Regions from separate parts of the Novosphingobium oxfordense genome, predicted to be linked through region 1. Evidence: riboswitches for the same ligand, from Rfam matches in the RefSeq annotation. Region 1 holds a riboswitch; each other region holds the start of a gene.
What was found. A riboswitch is a leader RNA that binds a small molecule or an ion and turns the genes downstream of it on or off. The one in region 1 is predicted to bind cobalamin.

Region 1 (9,622 bases):
CGGCGTCGAGCCGGGAAGGGCGGTTTCCCGACAGCTCGGAGCCGCTTGACGAGGCGGGGCGACGGAGTGCCGGGCACGAGCGGATCGAAGAACGGTTTCGCGCCCGCATGTTCCGCAGCCCTGCCCGTGCCGCGGAAGAAACCGCAGGGGCGCTTGGCCTGGACGCCGCGATTGCGGAGGAACTGGCGGACATCGATCATGGCAGCTGGTCCGGCCGCTCGTTTGCGGAGATCGGCGCCCGGCCGTTTACAGACTGGCTTGCCCATCCCGATCGCGGCACGCCGGACGGGGAGAGCATGGAGCAGGTGCGCGCGCGGGTCGGGAGATGGCTCGACCACGTGGCGGGCCTCGACAGCGCGATCTGTGCGATCACCCATCCGATGACCGTGCGCGCGGCGCTTGCCCATGCCATTGGCATTCCGCTGCAGGCGACTCTTGCGATCGACATCGCGCCGCTGAGCCGGACCATCCTTTCTTTCAACCGTTCCTGGCGCCTTCAATCGCTTGGGCTTGCGGAGATGGCCCCGCGCGGTTAACGCCGGCGTGCTTCGCTTCCAGCCGGAAGCGTGAGCACAGATCGCGCCGGTGCCTCGAAAGAGGCTTAATAGGGAACACGGTGAGAGGGTTTCGATCCTCGAATCCGAGGCTGTCCCTGCAACTGTAAGCGGTGAGCGCGATGCACATCACGCGGCGGGGCGAGGGCGCCCGTCGCAGCCACTGGGCCGGACGCTAAATCCTGCGAGGCCTGGGAAGGTCGTGCATCAAGCGATGACCCGCGAGCCAGGAGACCTGCCAGCGTACGGTCGCTCTTGCTTTGGTCCAGGGGATGGCCGGGGCACGGTGATTTCTCCGTCTGAGCGACGAACCAGCGGCAGGGGCCGCACGGTGCGCTGAGCGGTCGTCCGAAATCCGGGCGCCCGGCCGGTCGGTGCGCCGGCCGTTCGTTATCGGCAGGCCTCCGCCAACCGCTCGCTTGGCGCCCGACAGGGGAATGAAATGAAGATTGCAACCGTTTCGCACGCAGCGATTGCTGCGGCGCTGAGTCTCGCCTGCGCGACACAGGTCCATGCGGAAGAGGAAGCGGACGATCAGGCCATCGTCGTCACCGGGCAGAGCCTGGAAGTGACGCTGCCGCAGGAGCTTGCGCACTATGGCAACGATGTCGTGACCGTCGACGAGAAGCAGATACGCGACAGCGGCGCGGTGGATGTGACCAAGGCACTGGAACAGGTACCCGGCCTCTACATCCGTGGCCGCAACGGGCCGTTCACTTATGTCGATGTTTCGCTGCAGGGTTCGCGCACGCAGGACGTGCTGTGGACGATGGACGGCATCCGCCTCAACAACCGCCTCTACGGCAGCACCTCGCCCAACGACACGCTGCCCGCCAGCATGATCGAGCGGATCGAGGTGCTGCGCGGCGGCGAAAGCCTGTTCTATGGCACCCAGGCCTCGGCCGGCGTGATCAACGTGGTGACGCGCAGCTTTACCGACGATTTCAACGGGCAGGTCAACGCCTCGGTCGATTCCTGGGGTGGTACCACGGTGGACGGATATCTGCGCGGTGCCGTGGGCAACCATCGCTTCGTGGCCTATGCCTCGCACAACCAGTCCGAAGGCTACATGCCCTACAACGCCTATCAGCCGAGCCTGACCGACCGGCGTCTGGGCTACGACTTGTGGTCGGCGGGCCTCAAGTACCAGTACGACATCGCGCCCGATCTCGCGTTCAACGCGCAATACCAGCACACCGAAGCAAAGCTGGACAACCTCTCGCCCACGCGGATTCGAGAGAGCCGCAACGACCGTAACGAGGAAATCGCCAGCGTCCGGCTGGACTATACCGGCAGCGACACGATGCAGTTCTTCCTCAAGGGCTACTTCCACGATTGGAAGACCGCCTATGTCCAGATCCGCAACTCGTTGCCCGACCTGCAGCCGCAGGTGATCTACCCGGCGGGGACGTTCTGGGGCTATCGCGACTGGGGCGGCAGCGCGGTGGTGAAGCTGCATCTGCATCGGGGGCTGGACTATCTGTTCGGCTACGATTTCCAGGATTTCAGCGGCCGTGACGATGTGCTGCTGATCGCGCCGACCAGCGAGCAGGTGCATGCCGGCATCTTCCAGGTCCGCACCACCGACGAAATCTCGTCCAAGGGCCGTCTGGCTGCTGGCCTCCGCTACAATCACACAAATGGCGCGAACAAGACGATCTGGAATGCATCGGGCCGCTACGACTTTGCAGACGCACTCTATCTGGAGGCGAATGGCGGTACTTCGTTCGTGCTGCCGGACGCATCGCAACTTTACGGCAACGATCCCTGCTGCGAGATCGGCAACCCCAACCTGAAGCCGGAGCAGAGCCTGAACCTCAACCTATCGGCCGGAGGCATTGTGCCGGTGGGCGGGATCCAGCTTGGCTGGAAGGCGACGTACTTCAATCGCCGCATCTCCAACATGATCGACTACGATTACGACAATCCGGGGTTCCCGGACGGCACCTACAAGAACGTTGACGACACCGTGCGGTCACAAGGCGCCGAACTGGAACTGGACGCAAGGCTGGCCGGCGGCTGGGCTCTCTCGGCCAGCTATACGTATGCCCGTGTGCGCGAAAAGGGCTCCTCGACCCAGCTCGATCGCAATCCCAAGCAGTACGCAAAGGGCACGCTGTCCTACGCGCCTGAGGACAAGCCCTTCGGCGCGACCGTTAATGCCAGCTGGATCGGCGACGTCTGGTCGACCGCTTCGGGCTTCGGCCGCCGCAATTACGGCAATTATGCGCTGGTCGATGCGGGGGCCTATCTCTACCTGGACGGCGCGGCGCGGCGCAATCGGTTCGGCGTGAATGTCGAGAATGTGCTCAACAAGGAATATGCGACCCGCGGCTATCAATCGGCGGTGACCGATCAGGGCGTGCTGGACGGCAGCAACAGCCGTTTCCTCTACTTCAGCCGGGGCGTGCCGCGTACGCTGCGGGTGAGCTATGGCCTGAGCTTCTGAGGCCGTGAGCACGCTCCAGCCTCGGGCGCCGGCCCGGCCTCGGGCATCGCGCGGTTTCCTGCCGCGCCCGATCCTTGTCGTGCATCGCTGGCTCGGCGTCTTCATCGGCTTGTTGATGACGATCTGGTGCCTGTCGGGCTTCGTGATGATCTACGTCGATTATCCGAGGCTGGAGCCGGCTGCGCAGTTGCGGGGGCTCGCGCCCCTGCAACTGCCGGCAGGCGCGGCCTGGGATGCGGTCGATCTGGATCCGGACCAGCCGCTTTCCTCCGCCCGTGTCGAGATGATGGCCGGGCGGCCGGTGCTGCGGGTAGTGCCGGCGATGGCCGCCGACCGTCCGATCCCGCAGATGCGCGCGATTCCGGATGCGGTAGACCTCGTGACGGGGAAGCCGCTGACCGTCTCCGCCTCGCCAGATATCGCCAAGGTCGCCGCCGATTTCGCGAGTGGCCATGCGATTGCCGGAGCCCCGGCCGCGCCGGCCGAAACCGGGATCGATCAGTGGACCGTCCAGACCTACACGCGCAACGCGCCGCTCTACCGGGTCGATTATGCGGATGCGGCGGGAACCGAGGTCTATATCTCGGGAAAGTCGGGCGAGGTGGTGCAGGAGACCACGCGTTTCCAGCGCTTCTGGGGCTGGCTGGGCGCGGTGCCGCACTGGCTCTACCCCACGATCCTGCGGCAGGACGGGGCCTTGTGGAACCAGGTGGTGATCTGGACTTCGCTGGCCGGATGCTTCCTTACCGCGGCGGGCATCTGGGCCGGTATCGCCCGCGTGCGGCGCAAGCGGGATGGCAAGATCGGATCGCCGTACAAGGGGCTATGGTGGTGGCACCATGTCTTCGGACTGTTCTTCGGCGTGCTGACGCTGACCTGGGTGGCGAGCGGGCTGTTCTCCATGAACCCGTGGGGTTTTCTCGATTCCATGGCGGGCCTTGCCGAGCGTGAGCGACTGGCGGGGCCGATGCACTGGCGCGATCTACGTCAGGCACTTTCAGGCATGGGCGACTTGCCCAAGGGCACGGTTCGCGTGGAGACGGCCCCGCTGGGCGGACGAACGTTCTTGCTGGCTTCCGATGCGCAGGGCCGCGCGCAGCGGTTCGACGGGGCCGGCAATCCCTCCGCGCTTCGCGAAACCGACTTGCGCGCTGCGCTATCGGGTAAGCCCAGGCTCGCCGCGCTCACATTGCTGACGCAGGAGGATGCTTATTATTATCGGCATCGCTTCCCCGCGCCGCTGCCGGTCTGGCGGGCAAACCTTGCCGATGCCGAGGGGACGCTGCTCTACATCGATCCCGTGAGCGGCCGGATCGTGCGCGCGTTCGACCGCAATGGGCGCGGTTTCCGCTGGCTGCAGGACGGGCTGCACAGCCTGGACTTTCCGATCCTGCGCAAACGGCCCTGGTGGGATCTGATCGTGCTGCCGCTGCTGGCCGCCGTCACGCTGGTCTGCGCAACCGGCACCTGGATGGCCTGGAACAAGGTCCGCCGTGACATTCGCGGTGGGTTTCGCCGGATCGTCCGGCGCAGGCAGAAAAAGCGCATGGCGACGGGCGGGAAGAAGGGCCGATCGCTCCACGCCTGAATGCCAATGCGGTTGTCGGCGCGCCGGTTGCAAACAGGCGCGCCGACAATCGGATATCAATACTTGTACCGGAAGCTCAGGTAGAAGCTGCGGCCCGGCTCCGGGAAGCCATCGGTGAGGATGTAGTAATCGTCGAACAGGTTGCGCACGCCTGCGCCCAGTTCCACGCCGCGATAGAGCGTGTAGTCGACCGCGAGATTGGCCAAAACATAGCTGCCGGTGCGATAGTAGCGGGTGCCGGCGGTGTTCACCGTCCAGCGGTTCGACGCGATGTCCGCATTGGGGCGTACGTGCAGCGCGTCGATCGGCGACCAGTCGGCCCAGACGAAGGCCTTGTGCGTGGGCACGCCGGTCGGCTGGAACGCGGTGTTGGTGGGATCGTCCAGATCGCGGTGCGTATAGGTGTAGTTGCCGCCCAGGCTGAAGGTGCGGTCAAGCTGCGCGGTCAGCGCGATCTCTCCGCCGTAGTAGTTGCCGCTGCCAAGGTTGCGGCTCTGGGTGACCGACTGGCCCTGGTAGATCAGCGGGAAGGCGACGATCACGTCGGTCAGGTGCGAATAGAACGCCGCCGCTTCTACGTGGACCGGTCCGAAATCGCGCGCGCCGCCGATTTCGTAATTGGTGGCGCGTTCCGCTTTCAGGTCGGGGCTGGAGACCGCGCCGCCGAAGCGGGAACTGAAGCGTTCGAAGATCGTCGGGAAACGCGCACGTGAGGATATGCTGGCGTGAAGGCTGGTCGCGGCATCCGGCTGCCAGGTGAGCCGGCCTTGCCCGTTGAGCGCCTCCCCATTGTGCAGCGGATATTCGATCAGCGCGTTGTTGGCGTAATCCTCCGCCCGGGAAAGATCGCGCCAGTCATAGCTGATGCCGGCGGTGAAGTTCACTTGCGGCGAAAGGTCCAGCCGATTTTCGGCGGCAATGCTGTAGGTTTCCTCCACGCTGGTCTGCTTCGGCTCGGTCGCGCCGGAAGGGAATACCTGCTGCCATTCCACGTGCTTGTCGCGCCGGTAATGGGCCGCGACACTCAATTGGTCGGCATCGGTCACCTGCAGGTCAAGCTGGGCGGAGCCGCCCCAGGCGCTGTCCGCGTAATAGCTGTTGAAGGCGCGCGGCTTGGTCTGGGTGGTCTGCGTCGCATCGTCGAACGCGCTCAGCAGGTTGTCGAAGCTGTTGCGGTAGACGCGCGTCTTCAGGGTCGCCAGATCGCCCAGCGCGGTGGTCGACAGGAAGTAGATGCTGTCGATGTTCCAATACGGCCAGGACCAGTTGCGCTGCGTCGCGGCCGGATCGGTGATGTGCAGAGGCGCGTTTTTGGAGCCTTCCTGACGCGTATAGCTCAGCGAATATTCGTCGGTGGCGTTGGGGGTGAAGCCCACCTTGGCGTTCACGCGCCAATCCTCGCTACGCGAAAAGTCGCGGTGGCCGCCATCCTCGGCAGAGCCCGGCGTGGGATCGTAACCGCCCGGCAAGTCCCAGTGATCGGTGAAGTTGCGGGTATAGCTGGCCTGTGCGTACCACTTGTCCTGCCGGGTGCCGAGCAGGGCGAAGAGGTTGTATCCGGCGTATTCCCCCTCACGCCCCAGGTTCAGGGTGCCGCGCGCTTCCGCCTCGATCGGCTTGGTGGGGGTGCGGGTGACGAGGTTGATCGCCCCGCCCATCGCGCCCGGGCCGTCCAACACCGAGGCATAGCCCTTGGCCACCTGCACTTGCGCAATGTCGGCCGTGAGGAAGCGCCCGAAATCCAGCCGTCCGTCGGCCGGCAGATAGACGCGGATGCCGTCGATCGACAGCGGCACCTGATAGCGATCGAACCCGCGCACGTTGATCAGCCGTTCGTTGCGCGATCCGCCGCTGTTCGACGATGAAAGGCCCGGCATCAGGTTCACCGCATCGTCAAGGCTGGTGCGATTGAACACCCGCATCGCCTCTGCATCCAGCGTGGAGGAGGTGATCAACGGGGCGGAGGGAGAGCGGGCGGTGACGATGATCTGGCCCAGCGTGAAGGCATCGCCGCGATCCGCCTGATCAGTCGCGGGATCGGATGGCGAAGTGCTTTGCGCCAGTGCGGGCGTGGCGAGGACGCAGGAAAGAGTAACCGCGAAAGCGGATGCAAGACGCATGACTGATACCCCCATGTTTTTGTTCTCTCGCCGCTCTGGCGATTCGCTATATCCGGCCGTATATAGTTTTTGCGTGACGCAAAAGCGGAACGAATTGAGGGGGTTCAAGATGGCGGGACGCAGCTTGGGTATTTCGCGACGGCGCAGGTGGACGCCCCGGGCACTGGCAGTGCTGGCTCTGGCGTCGGCGGGCGGGGCGGATGCGCAGGACATGCCGGACATGCCCAAGGTAGCCCCTTCGCCGATCGCCTGCCCGGCAACGCCGGCGGCGCTGCCCGCCGAACTGGCCGGATGGAACCCGCGCACGGCACTTTCGGCAGGGGCGGATGCGCGCTCTGCCGCGCGGCTGGAACCGGGCCGGGCGGTGGACGGCGGGCTTCGCGCGACGCCGCAGGTGCGCTTTGCCTTGCGCCCCGAAAAGCCCGGCGGATCGGTGAGTTTCGGCGGTATCTACGCCTTTTCCGTCAAGGCCGCGGGCAAGTACCGTGTCGCGCTGGGATCGGCGGCCTGGATCGACGTGGTGAAGGACGGCGCGGCGGTAACCTCGATCGCCCACGGGCATGGGCCGGACTGTTCGGGCATTCGCAAGATGGTCGATTTCACGCTGGAGCCCGGTGAATACCTGTTGCAGATTTCGGCCAATCCGGAGGCGAAACTGCCGCTGCTCGTCACCCGATTGCCCTGAGGCCACGATGCGACATGCCCTTGCGGGGCTGGCGCTGATCGCCACGGCGTTTTCGGGCGTGCTCGCCGTGGAAAGGCAGGACCAAGGGCGCTGGAACTGGGGCGTGGGCACGGACTCGGGCATGGACTCGGGCACTGCCGCGCCGCCGGTGCCGGCCGACAATCCGATGAGTGCGGACAAAGTCGCGCTGGGCAGGCGGCTGTTCTACGACGCCGATCTATCGATCAACGGCACGATGTCCTGCGCGACCTGTCATGAACAGCGCCACGCCTTCGCGGACGGCAATCGCACGCACCCCGGCGCGCTGGATGATCCGGGGCGGCGCAATGTCCCGGCGCTTCAGAACCTGGCCTGGCTTTCGCCGCTGACATGGGCCGATCCGCGCCAGACCACGCTTGAAAAGCAGGCCTCAGTACCGATCCTGGGCGATCACCCGGTCGAAATGGCGATGCAGGGGCATGAGGCGGAGATCGGCCACAGACTGGGCCGCGATCCCTGCTATCGCACGATGTTCCGCAAGGCCTTCCCGGGCGATGGCGGCCGGATCGACTATGCCCATGCTGTAAAGGCGCTGGCTGCGTTCGAACGAACGCTGATCTCGCGCGGCAGCGATTGGGATCGTTTTACGGACGGGCAGGCCGATGCGCTGTCGGCCGAGGCGGGGCAAGGGCTGGCGGTGTTCCGGCGCGAATGTGCCTCCTGCCATTCCGGGCGCGATCTCACGGATATGCAATTCCACCGTGTCGGGCCGGTGGGGAGCGATCACGGGCTGGCCGAAATCTCCGCCGTGCCGGGCGATGTGGGCAAGTTCCGCACGCCCAGCCTGCGCAATATCGCCGTCACCGCGCCTTACCTTCATGACGGTTCGGCCCCGACGCTGGCCGATGCCATTGCGGCGCACGAGGGATTGGCTGTGGGTGACGACATGCCCGCCTTGCTGGCCTTCCTTAACAGCCTGACCGATCGTGCTTTCCTGGCCGATCCGCGCCTTTCGCTGCCGATGGAGGCGTGCGGCAGGCGGCTGTGAAGGCGTCATGGCCGGTGCAAAGCGGATGGCGCTATCCGTCGTCCGGCGAATACCGGACCTCCAGCCGCCCATCGGCGGGCCGGAGGCCGGTTGGTGTGCTGATCAGAAGCGGTAGCCCAGCGTACCCATCACGTTGCGCGGCGCGCCCATGAAACAGTCGCCGCGGGCAAGGCAGGAGGCGAAGTAGCGCTTGTTGAGCAGGTTGGTCGCATTGACCGAGAAGCGCCACTTGTCCCAGCTGATTTCGGCCAGCGCATCGACGGTGGTGTAGTCGGGCGTCATGATCGTCCACGCGCTGCCCACCGAGCGACGCTTGCCGGTGTAGACCACGCCGGTGCCGAGGCGCAGCTGCGCGTCGCCGGAGACGCCGAAGCTCTTGGTCGTCCAGAACGAAGCGGTCTGGCGCGGCAGGTAGTCCAGGCTCTCGGTGGCCTTGATCTTGTTGTAGCCATAGTTGGCGAGCAGTTCGAAGTCGCCGGGCAGGATGTAGCTGCCTTCGACCTCGATGCCCTTGGTGGTGAGCACGCCCGATTGGGTGACCGAGTTGTTCTCGCCATAGAGCACGCGGTTGCGTTCCTTGATGTGGAACGCGGTCACGGTGACCAGCGTGTGCGGGTTGGGCTGCCACTTCAGGCCGGTCTCGAACTGGCGGCCGGTTTGCGGCGTCAGCAGGTTTCCGGTTTCGGTATTGACGCCGCTGACCGGGAGGAAGCTCTCGGTATAGCTGAAGAAGGGCGAGATGCCGGCGCCCACTTCGCCGATGATGCCTGCGCGGAACGTCGTGGCCTTGTCGATGCCGCCGCCGCGATTGTCGACACGGTCGTGACGGCCGCCGAGCACGATCGACACGCGATCATAGAGGCGGATCTGATCCTGGACATAGACGCCCAGCTGCTTCTGCCCGGACGTGGTCCAGTCTTCGCCGATGGTGGGAATGGTCAGCGCATCGTAGTCGATATTGTAGAGATCGATGATGTCGTAGCCGTAACCGCTACGCTTGCTGACCTTGTTCCAGGCATAGTCGATGCCGACGAGCAGCTTGTGTTCGATATTCGCGCCGGTGTTGAAATTGACCTGCAGGTTGTTGTCGGTCGAGAAGACGTTCATCCGCGCCACGCTGCCGTCGGAATAGAGGCCGATCATGCGTCCGGCCGCATCCAGATAGGGATTGGTCGGGTTGCTGTAGCTGTCCGCGTAGT
Region 2 (9,622 bases), 180 kb from region 1:
CTACAATTACCTCAATACTTGAGGTATTTTGGAAGGTTGCCCAATCCCCTCGCACTTCCAGCCGCTGACGATCAGGCAGATCGAGATTTTCCGCGCCGTGATGATCACCAAGACGGTGAGTGGTGCCGCGCGGATGCTGGGCACTTCGCAGCCCGGGCTCAGCCGGATGCTCGCGCACATGGAGGATCGCCTGCGCTTCCGCCTGTTCGACCGCACGCGCGGCCGACTGGTCCCCACCCAGGAAGCCCGCGCCCTGTTCGAAGAGATCGAGCATGTCTACAAAGGCTTCGCCGATCTCGAACATGTCGTCCAACGGCTGGCCAAGGGTGACGACCGTACGTTTCGCGTCGGCGCCTCGCCCTCGCTGGGGCATTCGGTGGTGCCGCAAATGCTCTCTCGGCTGACCGCGAACTACCCCGGCCTCACCATCCAGTTCGACATTCTCTCTGTGGAGCAGGCCGACGACTACCTGGCCCTGCAACGTGGCGACTATGCCTTGACGGTCTTTCCGATCGACCATCCCAATATCCTGTCCAGCCGCATTGGCAGCGGCCGGATGGTCTGCGCCGTTCCCGCCGATCACCCGCTGGTCGGGCGGGATCGCATTTCGGTGGCGGACATCCGGGGGGAGCGCATCCAGTCCTTCCAGCGCGACACGCCGCATGGCCAGATCATCGCCCGGATGTACGCCGAAGCGGACGAGGAACTGGATGTGGCCACTTACGTCCGCTTCGCGGAGACGGCGGTGGCCTTCGTCGCCAACGGGATGGGCGTGGCGCTGGTCGACAACTTCACCGCGATGCAGGCCCACGCCGACACGGTGCGCTTCCTGGAATTCGAGGCGCCCGGCGTGCTGCCCGTCTATATCAGCCGCAATATAGAGGCCGCGCGCCCCATCATCGGCGAGACTTTCGAGGAAATCGCCCGCAACATCATTTCCGCCAGTCGCTCAAAACCTGCGGCAATCGGCTAGATCGGCGAGTTGCCGGCGCAGCAGATAGACATCCATGATCCAGCCATGCTCCGCCCGCAAAGCGGCCCTCTGCTCGGCGATCCGGGGGCCGACTTCCGCAAGGTCCCCGCTGATAAGCGCCTGATGCGCCATGCCCAGGTAGGCCCCCCACCAGATCCGCACGCCGTGTTCCGCCACGTCCCGGAATGCGCAGCCGCCGTCCAGCATCACCACCAGTGTCTCGGCATCGGCAGGCCAGCCTTCCTCGCGCAGTCGCCGTCCGGTGGTGATGGTGACCGGGGCTGCAAGCGTGTTGAGCGGGATCGCATGTGCGGCAGTCAACGCCTGCACGCTGGTAATGCCCGGCACCACGTGGATGCGCAAAGGCATGCCGCCTTGCTCCAGCCTGGCCGCGATGCGCAGGGTGCTGTCGTAGAGCGAGGGATCGCCCCAAACCAGCAAGGCCAGCACGCCGCCTTCCGGCAGGTTCGCGGCGATCTGCCTTGCCCACTCCGCCGCGATCGCGTCGTGCCAGTCCCCCACCGCTTCCAGATAGGGCGGGGTCGCCGCGCGTTCCGGAAGGTCGAATTCGACGACGCGCGTCTCCCCGGTCAGCACCGCGTCGCAGATCGACCGGCGCAAGTCGATCAGATCGGATTTCGCCTCTCCCTTGCGCGGCAGCAGGATCAGGTCCGCCCGGTTCATCGCCTTGATCGCGGCCAGCGTCAGGTGATCGGGATTGCCGGTGCCAATCCCGATCAGGTGCAGGTCGATCACAGTTCGCGGCCGGAAAAAGCGGAATCTGCCGATTGCGGCCGGAAGCGACGATCGTACCCGGTCGAATAGAGGCTGCTCTGCGCGAACTTGCTTCCGTCCAGCCCCGGGCCGACAAGGATCAGCGCAGTCCGCTCCATGCTACCGTCAACCGCCTGCTCCACCGTTTCCAGCGTGGCGCGAACGATCCGCTCATCCGGCCAGCTGGCCCGCCACACCACCGCGACAGGGCAATCGCCGCCGTAATGCGGCAGCAGGTCCGCCACGACCCCGGCCAGGTTATGGATCGAAAGATGGATGGCCAGCGTGCTGCCGGTGGCCGCGAAACCGACCAGGCTTTCCCCCTCCGGCATGGCGCTGGCCCGGCCGGACGTGCGCGTGAGGACGAGCGACTGGGCCACCGTCGGCACGGTCAGCTCGGCCTCCAACGCGGCGGCGGCGGCGGCGAAGGCCGGCACGCCCGGGGTGATCGTGAAGGGGATGTCCAGTTCGCGAAGGCGCCGGATCTGTTCGCCCATTGCGGACCAGATCGAAAGGTCGCCCGAATGGAGCCGCGCCACGTCCTTCCCCTCCGTATGGGCCTGCGCGATGGCGGCAACGATCTCGTCAAGGTCCATCGGCGCGGTGTTGACGATCCGGGCATCGGGCGGACAATGATCCAGCAGCGCAGCAGGAACCAGCGATCCGGCATAGAGGCAGACGGGGCTTGCGGCGATGCGATCCCGCCCGCGAAGGGTCAGCAGATCGGGCGCGCCGGGGCCGGCGCCGATGAAATGCACGGTCATGTCGAAACTCCCTGAGCAATGGCGCATGTGGCCATGCGATCGGATGAAATGTGCCTGCCTGCCAGCAACCTTGCGCCCGGCCCGGCGGCAGCGAGGGCGGACGCTTCGGCGACGCTGCCCGTCTGCCGCGCGGCAAGGCTGGCGGCGGAACTGGTGGGTGTGGCCACCTCCTGCAGCGCCGCAGCGGCAATGGGGATGAGCGGTATGTGCAATTCGCGCGCAAGCGGCGCCAGCCGTGGCGCCTTGTCGGCTGGCGCGGCAAGCGCCTGCGGTGGGGACAGGCCGACGCCGGCGCGTGCCAGCGCATCGCGCAAGGATGCCGGCGTCGCGCCTTCGCGAAAACCGAACCCGGCCACGATCACAGCGTGACGCTCCACTGCACGACCGGATAGTGCGCCTTCCACCCTCGCCGCTGACCCAAAGGCGCGGCCTGCGCCAGTTCGATGCGCAGGAGCGTTCCGCCCTTCGCCGCATGCCATGCGGCCAGAAGCGCTTCCGATTCCAGCGTCACCGCGTGGGCGACAAGACGCGTGCCGGCGGGCAATTGCCAGAGCCGTTGCAGCAGCCGCTCGGAAAGGCCGCCGCCGATGAACACGACATCGGGCGGGTCGCGCCCGTCCAGCACCTCCGGCGCGGAGCCTTCGATCACCTGCAGGCGATCTGCCCCCAGCGCCGCGGCATTGCTGCGCGCCCGCGCCGCGCGGACCGGATCGGCTTCGAACGCGATGGCCTGCGTGGACCCATGGGCCAGCAGCCACTCGATTGCCACGGAGCCCGATCCGGCTCCGACGTCCCAAAGCGTCTCTCCCGCACGCGGCGCCAGCGCGGACAGGGCCAGCGCCCGCACCGGCCGCTTGGTGATCTGCCCATCATGCTCGAACCAGTCATCGTCGAGGCCGGACGATGCCGGCAGAGCCCTGCCTTCGCCGATGCAGGTGAGGCCCACGGCGACCGGATGGGCAACTCCGTCCAGGTCGAAGGCGCCCGCCGTGACATGGCGGATCCGTTCGCGTGGGCCACCCAGCGATTGCAGCACCGCAAGCCTTGATGCGCCGAACCCCAGTTCGGCAAGATAGTCCGCCAGCGCGGCCACCGCCGCTCCATCGCGCAACAGCACCAGCGCCCGGCATCCCGGCGCCAGATGCGGCCGAAGCCGGGCAAGCGGCGCGGCATGGAGGCCAAGGCAGACCGTACCCTCGATCGGCCAGCCCAGCCGCGCGGCGGCCAGCCCGAAAGTGGACGGCGCGGGATGTGCCACCCACTCACCCGGATCGAGAGCGCGCGTCACTACGGAACCGGCGCCGAACCAGAACGGATCGCCCGATACCAGCATTACGACTTTGCGCCCGCGCAGTTCCATCAGGCCGGCGATGCCGCTTTCGAACGGTACTGGCCATGTCCGGCATTCGGCACTAAGCCCGCCCAGCAGGCCAAGGTGCCGGGCGGCGCCGGTGACCAGTTCGGCCTCTGCCAAGGCGGCGCGGCTTGCGTCGGAAAGGCCGGAAATCCCGTCCTCCCCGATGCCGACGATAGTGAGCCATTGTGGCGGGAAAGGTTCAGACATCGCCCATATCCTGATCCTTGGCGGTACCACCGAAGCCAGCGCGCTGGCGAACGTCCTGGCCGAGCGGGGCATTCCCGCAACGCTCAGCTATGCCGGCCGCGTCGCCAGCCCCAAGCCGCAGCCGGTTCCGGTGCGGATCGGCGGTTTCGGCGGAATCGAGGGGCTGGAACGATACATCGGCGCCCATGGCATCACGCACCTGGTGGATGCCACCCACCCCTTCGCGGCAACGATGAGCGGACACGCCCTTGCCGCCGCGCAGGCCACGTATACGCCCCTGTTGACGCTGACCCGCCGGCCCTGGGCCCCGGAATCCGGCGACCGATGGCAGACCGTGCCAGACATCGCCGCCGCCGTGGCGCGGCTGGCCGGCCCGCCGCGCCGAGTGATGCTGGCACTCGGCCGCATGCATGTGGAGGATTTCGCCGCTCAGCCGCAGCATCGCTACCTGCTGCGCTTCGTCGACGCGCCAGCCCAGCGCCCTGCCTTGCCCGACCATCATCTGGTGGTCGATCGCGGCCCCTTCACCGTGGACGGCGATACCCAGTTGCTTCGGGACCATGGCGTGGAGCTTGTCGTCTGCAAGAACGCCGGCGGCACCGGTGCACAGGCCAAGCTTGTCGCCGCGCGCCGATTGGGCCTGCCGGTGCTGATGATAGACCGCCCGCCGCCGACCGGCGCGCGCCTTGTCCACGGCGTTGGCGAGGTGCTGGAATGGCTGCGTCATCCCGCCGATCTCGGCGTATAGAGGATCGCCCCGCGCGGCCGCTCCACCAGCCGGGTCAGGCTGGACCCAACGATCACCATCGTGCGCATGTCCGCCATATCCGCCCGCGCCTTGCCCAGCGGAACGACGTTCAATTGCTCCTGCGGGGTGGAGACCGCGCGGGCGAACAGGATCGGGCGATCCGGCCCGCAAGCTTCACGCAGAATCTCCAGCACCCGTTCGAACCCGTGGGGTCGCGCCTTGGAGCGGGGGTTGTAGAAGGCCATGGCGAAGTCCGCCTCCGCCGCCAGTCGCAGGCGGCGCTCGATCAGCGGCCAGGGCTTGAGATTGTCCGAAAGGTTGATGGCGCAGAAGTCGTGGCCCAGCGGCGCGCCGGCACGCGCACTGGCCGCCAGCATGGCGGTAATCCCGGGCAGGACACGGATATCGAGATCTCGCCAGTCCCGCGGGCCCTGCTCCAGCGCCTCGAAAACGGCGGCCGCCATCGCAAAGACGCCGGGATCGCCGGAAGAGACGACCACCACCCGCTGCCCCGCAGCCGCCATGGTGAGGGCATGGGCGGCGCGCTCCAGTTCGACGCGGTTGTCGCTGGCGTGCAGGGTCAACCCCTCCCGCTCCGGAATGCGGGCGACATAGGGAGCATAGCCGACGATGTCCGTGGCCGCTTCCAGCGCGGCGGAAACCTCCGGCGTTATCAGCGCCGCATCGCCCGGCCCCAGCCCGGCGATGGCGATCCAGCCCGTCGTGCCGCTCATGGACGCCGCCCCTGCCCGTGGATCAGCAGGATCGAGAAGTAGGGCGTCACCTCCTCCGCCTCGCACAGCCGGGTGACCCGCTGTTCCGCCATGGCGGCATGTTCGACCAGCCATGCCTCCTGCTCGCGCCCGGCAAGCGCGACGGCACGGCGCAGCTTGGCAAGGTTGCGGCCGATCTTCATGACCACAAGGGCATCGGTATCGCGGATGCGCCGGGCCAGATCCTCCTCGGGCAAAGTGGCGGTGAGCACGGTCAGCACGTCGTCACCCCAGGTCATCGGCGCGCCGCAGGCCGTCCACGCGCCCGACATTCCGGTGATCCCCGGCACCACTGCCACCGGCACCGACCCGGATAACCGCGCGTAGAGATGCATGAAGGACCCGTAGAAGAACGGATCGCCCTCGCAGAGCACGACAACGTCCTCACCCGCGCGGGCAAGCGCCCCCAGGCGATCGGTGCAATCCGCATAGAACCCGGCAAGGCTGGCGTTATAGCGCGGGTCGGAGACGGGGATTTCCGTCGTCACCGGGTATTCCATCGCCAATTCCACGGCGTCTTCCCGCAACATGCCCTCGACGATGCGGCGCGCCTGGCCCGGGCGGCCGGACTTGCGGAAGAAGGCGATGTGCCGGGCATTGCGGACCAGCCGATCGGCGCGGACGCTGAGCAGGTCCTGCGCGCCGGGGCCAAGCCCCACGCCGTGAATGGTTCCAGTAACGGTTGCGGCAACCGGGCCATGATCGGCGCCGAGAACGATAGCGGGAACGATGGCGGGAACGATACCTGCAACCTCGGTCATTCCGCGCTGCTCCCGATGGCGTTGACGGCGGCCACGGTGATCGCGCTGCCCCCCATGCGGCCATCGACGATGCAGCACGGCACCGGACACGCCTCCCACAGCGCCGCCTTGGATTCCGCCGCGCCGACGAAGCCCACCGGGCAGCCGATGATCGCGGCCGGACGTGGGCAGCCCGGGTCTTCCAGCATGTTCAGCAGATGGAACAGCGCAGTCGGCGCATTGCCGATGGCGACAAGCGCGCCTTCCAGATGCGGGCGCCAAAGCTCCAATGCGGCCGCCGATCGGGTGTTGGACATCGCCCTCGCCAGTTCCGGCACTCCGGCATCCTGCAGCGTGCAGACCACGGCATTGGCGGCCGGCAGACGTGCGCGCGTGATGCCCTCGCTCACCATGCGCGCATCGCACAGGATCGGCGCGCCCCGCTCCAGCGCGGCAATCGCGACCCGCGCGAAACCGGGCGAAAAGCGGATATGCGCGGCCAGTTCCACCAGACCCGCGGCATGGATCATCCGAACGGCGATCCGCTCCTCTTCCGGATCGAAGCGCGCCAGATCGGCCTCGGCCCGGATCGTGGCGAAGGACTGGCGATAGATCGCCGCGCCATCGGTTTCGTACAGATAGGCCATCATTCGGCTCCGAAATGGGCAAGCAGTTGAGAAGGATCGAGCGCGCTACGCACAGCCGGATCGCCGGCGCACGCATCGAAGGCGAGGTCGAAGCGACCGTCGCGCCCGGTAAGAACGACATCGGCCGGCGCCCCACGCGCGCAGCGCTTGGAGCAGCCCGAAACGTGCAGCCGGCCGGGCAAATGGGGGGCCAGCCGGCGGGCTAGCCCGCGCGTCTCGACGCCCGCCTGCGGGCAGGCGGGTGCGCCCGGGCAAGCATCGACGCGCAGGAGAGGATCGTCGGCGTTGTCTATGAACGCAGGCGCAATCACCGCTTCCGCGTCCTCCAGAACGATCATGCGCCAAGGCGTGAGCCGAAGCGCCGATGCACCGCTGCGGCGCACAAGGTCGATCAGCGCCGCCGCATCGATGCTGCCAAAGGGAATTCCCCAGACGCGGCCCAGTGGATGCATTCCGGGATCGAGCGGCGCGCGCGTGGGGCCCGGCCGCCTGTCTCCGGCCGCCCATTCCGGCAGCGGAGCCTCATGGCGCGCGGCCCGGCCCGTCCCCCCCGACGCCACGAACCAGCGGGCCAAATCCAGCATCGCATCGACCGCCTGGCTCACCGCCACGGCAACGCCGAACTCCCGGCCGTCGAGGCGTAGCAGAAGCGTATCGTCCACCGCCCGTTCGATGCGCAGATCGCCGGGAGACGCGCCCAGGACCGGCGATCCGCCCGCATCCACCACGAAACCGAACTTGCCCTGCAGCTCCGGAAATTCGGAGAGGCGCGCCGTCAACTCGGAGGCGATGCGCCAGGTATCGTCCGCCGATGCCCAGTCGGGCGCCACCAGCACATTGCGGCGCTGCTCGATCAGGGGATCCTCATCGACAAGGCCCGCTGCCAGAAGCCCTTCAAGCAGTGGCTGCCAGCCGCTTTCCGGCACGCCCCGGATCTGCAGGTTCGCGCGGTTGGTCAGATCGACCACCCCGTTCCCGAAGCGCCCGGCAAGTTCGCACAGCAGGATGATTTCGGCGCCGGACAGGCGCGAAAGACGGGGCTTTACGCGCAGGATCAGCCCATCGCCCGCCATCATCGGGCGCCAGGCGGACGGACACCAGCCACGGACCGAAAAGTCCGTCACGGCCGGAAGATCGGCCGATGGATCGGGCGAAGCATCGGCCGGGCAGGCCCAGGTTCGTTCCGCACACGCTTCGACAAGGCGCGCATAGGCACTTCCACCCGCGCGGAGCGACGATGACCGGGACTTGCCGACTGACGTCGGTCCGCGCGCAACGACGGGCGAGCGCGGAGAGCGCCCGTCCTGCACGCCGATGCAGCCCCGGCCGCACGGCTTCGTCGCTCACGCGGAGTACCGAGCCTTGGCCTATCCCTGGGCCAGGGCAAGAGCGACCGATACGCCGGCAGGTCTCCTGGCTCGCGGGTCAGCGCTCGATGCGCGGCCTTCCCGGGTGGCGGCGCAACGCGCCTTGCCCAGTGGCCGGCTTCATGAAGAAGCCCCGGCATCTCGCTCACCGCTTACAGTTGCAGGGACAGCCGCGGATTTGGAAGGGCCCTCCCTCCCGCACCGCGTTCCCTATTAAGCCTCATTCAAGGCACCGGCGCGATCTGACCGAAACACCTTCCGCAAGGAAGGCGATCCGGAAATCGTGCAGCTAGCCTGTGCAAACCACCGCCGCAAGCCCGCATCGCGGCTGCGGCGATCAAGCCGGCGATATTGCACATCCCCGAAGCCCGCCCCGAAGCCCGCTGGGGCACCTTTCACGCGATGGCGGCAGTCTCGATACCCAGGGCCAATCCCGGATCCTCGCAATGGCGTGCAAGCCGCAGTTGGATGCGATCGGCGACCGGCTCCCACCCCGCGCTTCCCCAGCGCTGAAGCGCGCGCCGCTCCAGCGGAACCGCGACCCGCCGGCTCTCCCCGGCCTGCAGTGCCACCCGGGCGAAACCGACCAGCGCGCATTCGGGACGGTCGCGATAGACCTGCACGACATCCGCGCCCGCACGGTCCGAGACATTGGTCACGGTCAGGTGCAATTGGTCCCCCTCGGCCGTGGCATCCGTCCATTCGAAACGTGCATAGCCCATGCCCGATCCGAACGGATGGCAGGCGGCGATGCCCTTGGCAGCGAGCCCGCGATAGCCCAGCAGCGTGCCTTCGGAATAGGCCAGCGAGCCATCGGCGGCGGGCTGGAGCGCGAAGGCCGGATAGTCCGCCTCGTTCGCGGCGATGGTCACCGGCATACGCCCGCCCGGCTCGCGCACGCCCGAAAGCACGTCCGCCAGCGCGCAGGCAAAGCCCTCACCCGGATACCAGACCGAGAGCAGCGCCGCCGTCCTGTCCTCCCACGCGCTGTCGAAGGCATGGCCGACATTGACGATCACCGCCGTGCGCGGGTTGGCAGCCGTTACCGCATCGATCAGACGAAGCTGTTCGGCGGGCAGCAGGGTATCGGGACGGTCCTTGCTCTCCACGCTGGAGTCCGAAGTCTCCCCCACGATCAGGAACACCGCATCCGCCGCGTGGGCGGCAGCGACGGCGGCCTGCAGCATTTCCTCGGCGCTGCCGGGGCCGCGCAATCCGTACCACAGCCCCTGCACACGCCCGCCGGTCCACGAGAACTCGACGGTGATCAAA
Region 3 (9,622 bases), on a different replicon from region 1:
GCATCTCGTAACCGGTGAAGTTCACGCCGAAAGCCGTGCCCGAAACCTCGCGCAGCGCCTTGGTGGAGCCAAGCACTGTCGTCACGTCCAACAAGCCCAAGCCCGCCATTTCGCCCGGCGCACCCTCGATCCCGAGCGGGTCGGCGATCGACTTGCCCAGCATCTGATAGCCGCCGCAGATGCCCAGGATCATGCCGCCACGCCGATGGTGCGCCAGCACGTCGATGTCCCACCCCTCGGCCCGAATGAAGGCGAGATCGGCCATCGTCGCCTTGGAACCGGGAAGCACGATCAGTGCGGCTTCGGCGGGGATCGGCGTGCCCGGCGGAATCGTCGCCACCTCCACGCCGCTCTCCTGTCGCAGCGGATCGAGATCGTCGAAATTGGCGATGCGCGGCAGGATCGGGCAGGCGACCAGCAGCTTGCCGGAAGTGCCACCCAGCCCGCGTTCCAGCACCACCGCGTCCTCACTGGGCAATCGGCCGACCGCGCTCTGCCAGGGCAGCACGCCATAGCCGCGCCAGCCCGAACGCTGCTCGATCGCGGCATAGCCATCGGCGAACAGCGCCGGATCGCCGCGGAACTTGTTGATCAGGAAACCCCGGATCTGCGCGGCATCCTCCGGATCGATCACCGCGCGGGTGCCGACGAGCGAGGCGATCACGCCGCCCCGGTCGATATCGCCGATCAGCACCACGGGCACGTCCGCCTCCCGCGCAAAACCCATGTTGGCGATGTCGCCGGCGCGCAAGTTGATCTCCGCCGGGGAGCCCGCGCCTTCCACCACCACAAGGTCGCAGCGCGCTTCCAACCGGCGATAGCTGGCCATGACCTCGGGCAGCAGCGTGCGCCGCGCCTCGCGGAAATTCGCGCTTCCCAAAGTGCCGCGCACTTGCCCGTGGACCACGAGTTGCGAGGTGCGATCGGCCTGCGGCTTCAACAGTACCGGGTTCATGTCGACATGCAGCGGCACGCGCGCCGCCAAAGCCTGAAGCGCCTGCGCACGGCCGATTTCGCCGCCTTCGGGAGTGACTGCCGCGTTGTTGGACATGTTCTGCGGCTTGAACGGCAGCACCCGCAGCCCCCGGTTGGCCAGCGCGCGGCACAGCCCGGCCACCACCACGGACTTGCCGACGTCCGAGCCGGTTCCCTGCAACATCAAGCCAGCCATGATACTCCCAACACTGCCATTCCCGCCGCCAACAGCCCCAGCAGAACCCAGGCGCGTCGATAGATCGCCAAGGCTCGCCGCAAGTCCGCCGCACCGGCTTGGCCGCCCTCCTTCCCGATCCACGGCTTGTCCGCAAGTTCGCCATCGTAGATGACCGGCCCCGCCAGCCGCACGCCCAGAGCCCCCGCCATGGCCGCCTCCGGCCAGCCGGCATTGGGCGAGGCGTGGCGGCCATGGTCACGCGCCATGACGCGCCAGCCGCGCCCAGCGGCAAGGCACAGCACCACGCCCGAGAGCCGCGCCGGGATCAGGTTCGCCAGATCGTCGATCCGCGCCGCCGCCCAGCCATAGGCGCGGAGTGGCTCCTCCGGGTGGCCGATCAGACTGTCGGCCGTGTTGATCGCCTTGTAGGCCCAGACGCCCGGTAGCCCGCCGACGAGCAGCCAGAACAGCGGCGCGACCACGCCGTCGCAGAAGCTTTCGGCCAAGCTCTCGATCGCCGCCCGCGCGACGCCGGTTTCATCAAGCTGGGCCGTCTCGCGCCCCACGATCATGCCGACGCATCGGCGCGCCGCACCGAGATCGTGCGCTTCCAGCGCCGCAAGAACCGGCCGGACATGATCGTCCAGACTCCGCGCCGCTAGCGCCGGCCATGCCAACAGCGCCAGCACGACCCAGCCGAAAGCCCCCATCGCCGCACCGACTGCGCGCTCGATCAAGAGCCCCCCGGCAATCACCGCGCCGATCAGAACCAGCATCGCGGCAAGCCCTGCCACGCGGCGGACCGGCGCGGACCACTCAGGGCGATTCAACGCGCGTTCGCAGGCGCCGATCGCTTTCGCGAACAGGCCGACCGGATGGCCGATCCACGCATGAAGACGAGACGGCCAGCCAAGCGCTGCCTCCAGCGCCAGTGCCGCGAAGGCGACCGATTCAACCATGGCCCAGCGCGGCATCGAGCCGGGCGAGCGCCGCCTCCTCCGCCGGGACGCCGAAGCGCAGCCAGTCGGGAAATTGCTCGAACGGGCGTACCAGAATATGCGCGCGGCCGAGCCGTTCGAAGACCTCGCCCGCCGCGCAGCCGGTGACCAACCGAAATAAGGGGCAGCTTCCCTGCGGTTCCAGGCCGTGCCGGCGCAAGATCCGGTCCATGCGTTCCACATGAAGCGGAAGCGCCTGCCGGGTCTCCGCGATCCAGTCGGCATCGGCATAGGCGCGCGTACCGATGGCCAGCGCGCCGGCATGAATCGGCCAACTTCCCATCGCCTGACGCAGCGCCGCCAGCACGTGCGCCGGCCCCAGCACGAAGCCCAGCCGCACCCCGGCAAGGCCGAAGAACTTCCCGAAAGAGCGTAGCACCAGCAGCCTGCCGGTCGCGGTGACGGCACCGGCCACGCTGGCATCGGCCCGGCAATCACCAAAAGCCTCGTCAACAATCAGCCAGCCGCCTTGCCGTTCGATCTGCGCGGACCAGCCCAGCACATCGCCCGGGCTTCGCAGCACGCCGTCCGGATTGTTCGGATTGGCCATCACGACAACCTCGCGCTCCTGCGGCTCCTCACCGAAATGGGCCGGGCGGGACTGCGCGAAAGCCTCCAGATGGCTGCGATAGGCTGGCACCAGCGCGCGGCCCGGAAGGTCCAGCAGGCGGGCCAACTGGCGCAGCGCCGCCTCGCTGCCGGGTACCGCGCAGCACAATGCCGGATCGACGCCGAAGTGCCGCGCTGCCACCGATTCCAGCACCGTCAGCGCCTCGGGATCGGGCAAGGCATGCCAGTCGGGCATGAGGTCCGCCGGGACCGGCCATGGGCGGGGATTGAGCCCGGTCGACAGGTCCAGCCAGTCGTCCACCGCGCCGCCGAACAGCCGCGCCGCTTCGGCCACCCGGCCGCCATGGTGAAGGAATTGCCCGATCACAGCAGCACCAGCGCGGCGAGCAAGGCCGTCTCGACCAGTTCGATACCCGCACCGTGGCCATCGCCGGAAATGCCGCCGATGCGGCTCTGGAGCCACCAGCCCCAGATCGGCATGGCCAGAAACAGCACGAGAAGTGGCGAGGCGACCAGCAATCCGGCCGCCGCCGCAAGGATGCACCAGCACGCCACCAGCGGCCAGCCGACCGCGCGGCGGAAGCGGCTGCCCAGCCCCTCGTGCAGCGGCGGCAGCACCAGCGTCCATGCCAGCGGGCCAACCCGCGCGCAGATCGGCACCAGCAGCAGGGCCCAGACTTGCCCGGGAACAAGCGCATGCAGCAGCACCAGCTTGGCGATCAGTTGCAGGACGATGGCGACCACGCCGAAGCTGCCGATATGCGGATCGGCCAGCACAGCGGAAAGCCGCTCGCGGTCCTTATGCGCTGCGCCCGCGGCATCGGCAATGTCGCCCAATCCATCGAGGTGGAGCGCGCCGGTCATCGCCACCCAGGCGATCAGGCCGATCAGCGCCGCGCCCCAGTCGCCGCCCGCTTTCGCGCCCAGCCACCATGGCCCGGCAACTGCCGCGCCGACCACCCCGCCCGCCAGCGGAAACCAGCGGATCGATTTTACGAAGTCATCCTCGGTCGCGCGCACCGCCGGCAGCGGCAGGCGAGTCATGAACTGAAGCGCCAGGACGACTTGCCGGATCATGGACTGCCCCGATCGAGCGCCACGATTTGCGCGGCGGGCATCCGTCCACCCGTTTCCGGCCAGAGCCGCAGGCTGAGCAACGCCGTGTAGCCAAGTTCGAAGGCCCAGACCTGCCGGTGATCGAAGCCGAACAGCACCGAAAGCACGGCGCGCATGGTGCCGGCATGGGTAATCACCAAACTGGAACGGTCCAGCCCGAGTAGCGCATCGGTAACCCGCGCGCGCAATTGCGACCAGCGTTCGCCGCCGGGCGGCGCGCAAGCATCCGGGTCCTCCCAGAAGCGCGCCTGCACCGCTGGATCCAGCTGTTGCGGAGCCAGTCCATCCCACTCGCCGAAATCCAGTTCGCGCCAGCGCCGGTCCGCCCGTTGGGGCAGCTTGCGCACGTCCGCGATCTGCCGGGCCGGAACGCGGGCGCGCGAAAGGTCCGAACTCAGCACTTGCGCGAATTCCAGCCCATCGGTGCGGACCACGCATTGCGCCACGCCCGTGGGCAGCGGCGGATCGTCGCGATGGCCGAGCAGCAGGCCCGGTTCACGCGGCGCGCCGTGGCGCATCAGGTGCAGCAGGATGCCGTTCACGCAGCGCCCTTGCCGGCCACGGCCGCTTCGGCGAACGTCGCCATGCCGGCGTGGGCAGCCAGTGCCGATCGCACGATCTGTGCCGCCACCGCCGCGCCCGATCCTTCGCCCAGCCGCATGCCCAGATGGAGCAGCGGATCGAGGCTCAGCTTTTCCAGCAGGCGCACGTGTCCCGCCTCGGCAGAGCAGTGCGCGGCCAGGCAATGTGCCAGAAACGCGGCGTTGTCCGCCAGCAGCGGCGCCATCGCGGCGCAGCAGATGAAGCCATCCAGCAGGACCGGAATGCGCAAGTGCCGCGCGGCCAGCACCGCGCCGGCCATCGCTGCGACCTCGCGCCCGCCAAGCCGGCGCAGCGTCTCGAACGCATCGGTGCAATCGGCCCCGTGCAGCGCCAGCGCCGCCGCGACGGCATCTGCCTTTCGGGCAACGCCTTCGTCATCGAGCCCGGTACCGCGCCCGGTCCAGTCGCGCGGGTTGCCGCCGAAGACTTGCGCCGAAAGCGCGGCGGCGGGCGTGGTGTTGCCGATGCCCATCTCGCCCACGAACAGCAGGTCCGTATCGGGCCGGACGGTGGCCGCGCCGATGTTCAGCGCGGCAAGGCAATCGGCCTCGCTCATCGCCGGTTCGCTGGTGATGTCGCCGGTCGGCCGGTCAAGGTCGATGGGAACGACCGAAAGTTCGGCGCCGCAGGCTGCGGTCAGCGCATTGATCGCCGCCCCGCCGGCCCGGAAGTTCGCCACCATCTGATGCGTGACTTCGGGCGGAAAGGCGCTGACCCCGCGCGTGGCGACGCCGTGGTTGCCGGCGAAGACCATGGCGCGGATACGCTCTGCTACCGGCTTCTCACGCCCTTGCCAGCCGGCCATGAACACCGCGATCTCCTCCAGCCGGCCCAGCGAGCCGGCCGGCTTGGTCAGTTCCGCCTGTCGCTGCGTGGCCGCCTCCAGCGCCGCCGCATCGGGCGCGGGAAGATCGGCAAGGGCGGCAGCAAAGGCAGCCCTGTCGGCAAACTGGATCATGTGCAGATAAACCCTTCGGGCGGAGTACGGGTAATGAAGTGGCCTTTCACGCCATCGGGCCACTGGCGATAGGGCACCTGCCCCTCCTCGCTGGCGGCATGGCGCACGGCATATTCCAGGATCGCACGCGCAGCTTCCTCGCCCGGCACGAAATCGCCGAGCACATAGCCCAGCTTGCCCGGCCCGCGGACGTGGACAGTGCAATGGCGCTGGCAAGCGAACAGGCAGGGCATTTCCTGCACCGAAACGCCCTGCAACTCAGGCTCGGCCGCCTGCACATCGCGCATCGCTTCGGCGAGCAGCGCGCCGCCGCGCTGCTCGCTTCCGTCCTTGCCGATGCCCTCGCGCGCTTCGGCCGAGAGCCGGCAGGTGTTGCAAACCACCACCGACGGCCCCGGCTCAACCGCGCGCAGCATCAGAACTGGCTCCGGATGCCGAGGTAGACGGTGCGGCCCAGCTGCGAATAACCGGCAACCGTCTCATAGTCCTTGTCGGTCAGGTTCTCGATCCGGCCCTGGAGCATCAGCCCGGGCATGACCTGCCACTGCGCGCGCAGATCCAGCAGCCAGTAATCGTCCAGCTTGGCGGTGCCGGTGGCGGCGTTGTAGCTCTCACCCGAATAGCGCGCGGCCACACTGGCGCGAATGCCCTGCGGCAGGTCCACGCCGCCCTCGATATTGGCAAGGTGGCGCGGCACGCGCTGAAGCTGGCGGCCATAGGCGCTGCTGTCCGGCGTGCGGTCTTCCGCTTCGATCAGGCTGTAGTTGCCGTCCACGAACAACACCTTCCACTTGGCCGAGGCGGCCAGTTCCAGCCCCTGCGCGTGGGCCTTGCGAACGTTGGCGTAATAGCCGAAGCGCGTGGTGTCCGTGCCGGGGATGTAGCAGATATCGGGCAGCGTGCCGGTGAACGGGCAATAGGAAAAGTCGATCAGGTTGCGCGTATCGCGCTGGAACCACGTGGCCGAAACGTGCAGCAGTTCGCCCAGGTTGTGCTCCGCGCCCACTTCCCAGCCCTTGGCCTTTTCGGGCTTGAGATCGGACACGCCGTAGTCGCTGAACAGCTGGTAGAGAGAGGGCGCCTTGTAGCCTTCGTCATAGCTGGCGCGCAGCACCGTCTTTCCCTCGTTCGGGGTATAGGCCGCGCCCGCGCTGAACACGGTGTTGCCGCCGAAGCGCGACTGGTGATCGTACCGCGCGCCGCCGTTGACGGTGAGGCCGGTGAACGGGCTGACGCGCAGTTCGCCGTAGACGCTGTTGGTGCTCACCTTGTGGGGCGTCGCGGTATAAAGCGCGGTGCTGTCATCGGGCGACGCCGTGGTCATGCGCTGCTCCTCCCGCTCCGCGCCGAACACGGCCTGTATCGCTTCGGAAAAGCTATAGGTGCCCTGGTATTCGAAGCGGCGCACACGGCCATGCGCGTCAAACGTGATCTGACGAACTTCGCGCGTCGGATCGTAGTTGGCGCGATCGGTCTCGGTCTGGGTCACCGCCACGCGATTGGCAAGCTTGCCGTCCAGCAGCGCGAAGTTCAGGCCCGCATAGCCGGACCATTCCTTGGTGCGCCCAAATTCCGAAGAATCCGCGTTGTAGCCGTCAAAATCGTTGCGCGAATTCGACCAGTATCCGCGCAGGTCGAGCGAGACGCCCGGCGCCACGCGCACGGTCATCGTGCCGCTGGCGGAAGAGCGGGTGAAGCCATCCGCCTCCGTCCCCTTATCCCACGCGGAAATGCCGTCGGTGGTGAAGCGGGAGGCGGAAACGCGCCAGTCGATCGCGTCGGACGTGCCGCCAAGCCCAGCGCGGGCATTGACGGTGTCATGCGTGCCGGCCTCTACCGCGAAGCTGCCTTCCAGCGGCTGGGTCGGCTTGCGGGTGGTAACGTTGACGACGCCGCCGATGGCATCGCTGCCCCACAGGATCGACTGCGGGCCGCGCAGGATCTCGATACGGTCGATATCGTCGGTGAAGAGCGTGGAATAGCTGTAGCCGCCCGCAGTCGAGGACGCATCGGCCAGCCGCATGCCGTCGATCACCATCACCGATTGTCCGGCATCGGCGCCGCGAATGCGCAGACTGGTCGTGGTGCCATAGCCACCGTTGCGCGAAAGGCTGATGCCCGGCGTACGCAACAGCACGTCGGTCACCGCGATGGGCTGGGCGGCGACGATCTGCGCTTCGTCCAGAACGGTGATCGTCTCCGCCACCCGGTCAGCATCTACCGGGGTACGCAGTGCGGTGACGACGATGCCGTCTCCTCCGGTATCGGCGGCTTCCTCGGCATGGGCGGTGGCGGCAAACAGGGCCAGCGTCAGTGGGCTGGCGGCGGCGAGAATGCGGTACTTCATCGTATTTCCTTCGAAACAGTCGTCGAAGCCCCGGCGGTTCGGCATCTGGACGAAGGACTTGTGCGAAGCGCCCCGGCAAGCCGGTCGACAGGCGACGTCCCCCAAACAGGCCCCTCTCCGGCGGAGCGATGGCTGTCGTTGCGCGAGGAAACACCCCCGTTCACCCGGCACACCCTGTCCGGACGAAGAACGACCGCGACGGGCAGGTCTCCTGGCTCGCGGGTCGGTGCCGTTCCAGCCGCCTTCTCAGAACCTTCGCCAAACGATGACTTGGGCTCCAATGGCGTAATGGCCGGATGGCTCGCCGCTTACAGTTGCAGGGGCAGCCCGGGTCTTTCACCCGAGTTCCCTTTTCATCCCCTCGCGAGGAACCTGTCGCAGCGCGGCAACTATCGTGCGGGCAAGCGGCTGGCAAGTGGGCGATGCTTGCGCGGGCATCGTGGCATGCGCTTGCGCGTCAGGACGATGTGCCATAGTCACGCCCCCGCAAAGGGTGCCCGCAAGGGCTTAATCGGGAAGTCCGGAACTGCGGGGAATATTCGCGGAACAAGCCGGCACTGCTCCCGCAACTGTAACCGGGGATGCGCCCCGCCGACAAAGCCATTGGGGCCGCAAGGCTTTCGAGAAGGCGGCGGAAAGGCGCGACGATCCGGGAAGTCAGGAAACCGGCCCTTCGCCGTCGTTCCTTCGCGCGGGCGGGATGTACCGGGCGGACGAGGGCATGGCCCCGCGATGGGGCACCCTTGGCAAGACGACACGCCACATGTCGCGTCGAAGGGAGCCTGCAAGAGTGACACCGATCCACTGATGCACTCGCCAGGGCGATATCGGCCCTGGCCGCATGTTCCTGCAGGCGCGGCCTCGCCCCCGCGCCGACGCACTGCCTCTTCGTCCGCCAGGGAGACCACCCGCCATGCACGATGCCAAGCCGCCTTTCGCCCGCCTCGACTTCCGCGTGTTCGCAGCCCTTGCCGCGCTGATGCTGGTGACGCGCAGCCATTCGCTGAGCCATGTGGTTCACTTGCCCGATACCGACCTTGCCAGCTTCTTCGTGCTCGGCTTCTTCGTACGGCGGGTCTCCGCCTTTGCCGCGCTTTTCGCGCTGGGCTTCGCCATCGACCTGGTGGTCATCACCGTGCTGGGCGGATCGGGTTTCTGCTTCACGCCGGCGTACTGGATGCTGCTGCCCGCGCACGGCGTGCTGTGGCTGGCCGGCCGCTTCGCCGCCGCACACTGGGGCGATCGCCTTGCCGCCCTGCCCGCAATCGCCGCGCTGCTGGTGGCGGCCAGCTTCGCATCGTACCTCCTGTCCAGCGGCGGGTTCTATTTCCTCAGCGGCCATTTTCCCGACGCATCGCTGGCGGGTTTCCTGCCCCGCATTGCGCGCTATTTCGCCGGCAACCTGCTCGCCACGCTGCTGTGGTCGGGCGTGGCCGCCGCGCTCTGGGCGCTGATCGTAACCGCGCGGCCGGCTCTGCGCGCCGAACTGCATCGCAGCATCGCGCGATGACCGCCTGCCCCGCGCTGCTGATAGCCGCGCCCGCCTCCGGCCAGGGCAAGACGCTGGTGACCGCCGCACTCGCCCGGCGCCATGTCCGTGCGGGGCGCCGCGTGCGCGTGTTCAAATGCGGGCCGGACTTCCTCGATCCCATGGTGCTCGAAGCCGCCAGCGGCGCGCCGGTCTGCCAGCTCGACCTCTTCATGGTGGGTGAAGAGGGATGCCGCGCCCTGCTGCACGCCGCCGCGCAGGAGGCAGACCTGATCCTGGTGGAAGGCGTCATGGGCCTGCATGACGGCACCCCTTCCGCCGCCGACCTTGCCATCCGCTTCGGCCTGCCGGTGATGGCTGTGGTCGACGGATCGTCGATGGCGCAGAC

Region 2: linked by a shared signal. The riboswitch ahead of WBP07_RS23145 (cobalamin biosynthesis protein CobG) and the one ahead of WBP07_RS23855 (TonB-dependent receptor plug domain-containing protein) in region 1 are both predicted to bind cobalamin.
Region 3: linked by a shared signal. The riboswitch ahead of WBP07_RS12390 (TonB-dependent receptor plug domain-containing protein) and the one ahead of WBP07_RS23855 (TonB-dependent receptor plug domain-containing protein) in region 1 are both predicted to bind cobalamin.

What each region holds. Positions count from the first base shown of each region.
Region 1 covers NZ_CP147008.1:179,674-189,295, reverse strand. The annotation lists gene WBP07_RS23860 (histidine phosphatase family protein) at 1-536, shown strand, start outside; cobalamin riboswitch at 567-812, shown strand; gene WBP07_RS23855 (TonB-dependent receptor plug domain-containing protein) at 997-3,003, shown strand; gene WBP07_RS23850 (peptidase) at 3,008-4,591, shown strand; gene WBP07_RS23845 (TonB-dependent receptor plug domain-containing protein) at 4,648-6,711, opposite strand; gene WBP07_RS23840 (hypothetical protein) at 6,821-7,396, shown strand; gene WBP07_RS23835 (cytochrome c peroxidase) at 7,404-8,423, shown strand; gene WBP07_RS23830 (TonB-dependent siderophore receptor) at 8,526-9,622, opposite strand, start outside.
Region 2 covers NZ_CP147008.1:4,236-13,857, forward strand. The annotation lists gene WBP07_RS23100 (LysR family transcriptional regulator) at 29-973, shown strand; gene cobF (precorrin-6A synthase (deacetylating)) at 950-1,729, opposite strand; gene cobM (precorrin-4 C(11)-methyltransferase) at 1,726-2,511, opposite strand; gene WBP07_RS23115 (cobalamin biosynthesis protein) at 2,508-2,873, opposite strand; gene cbiE (precorrin-6y C5,15-methyltransferase (decarboxylating) subunit CbiE) at 2,870-4,075, opposite strand; gene WBP07_RS23125 (cobalt-precorrin-6A reductase) at 4,074-4,823, shown strand; gene cobJ (precorrin-3B C(17)-methyltransferase) at 4,799-5,557, opposite strand; gene cobI (precorrin-2 C(20)-methyltransferase) at 5,554-6,357, opposite strand; gene WBP07_RS23140 (precorrin-8X methylmutase) at 6,354-6,983, opposite strand; gene WBP07_RS23145 (cobalamin biosynthesis protein CobG) at 6,983-8,293, opposite strand; cobalamin riboswitch at 8,369-8,602, opposite strand; gene WBP07_RS23150 (glycoside hydrolase family 3 protein) at 8,746-9,622, opposite strand, start outside.
Region 3 covers NZ_CP147005.1:2,662,018-2,671,639, forward strand. The annotation lists gene WBP07_RS12355 (cobyric acid synthase) at 1-1,171, opposite strand, end outside; gene cbiB (adenosylcobinamide-phosphate synthase CbiB) at 1,159-2,112, opposite strand; gene WBP07_RS12365 (threonine-phosphate decarboxylase) at 2,105-3,088, opposite strand; gene cobS (adenosylcobinamide-GDP ribazoletransferase) at 3,085-3,795, opposite strand; gene WBP07_RS12375 (histidine phosphatase family protein) at 3,795-4,379, opposite strand; gene cobT (nicotinate-nucleotide--dimethylbenzimidazole phosphoribosyltransferase) at 4,376-5,398, opposite strand; gene WBP07_RS12385 (DUF1636 domain-containing protein) at 5,395-5,814, opposite strand; gene WBP07_RS12390 (TonB-dependent receptor plug domain-containing protein) at 5,814-7,745, opposite strand; cobalamin riboswitch at 7,929-8,136, opposite strand; cobalamin riboswitch at 8,220-8,434, shown strand; gene WBP07_RS12395 (hypothetical protein) at 8,659-9,255, shown strand; gene WBP07_RS12400 (cobyrinate a,c-diamide synthase) at 9,252-9,622, shown strand, end outside.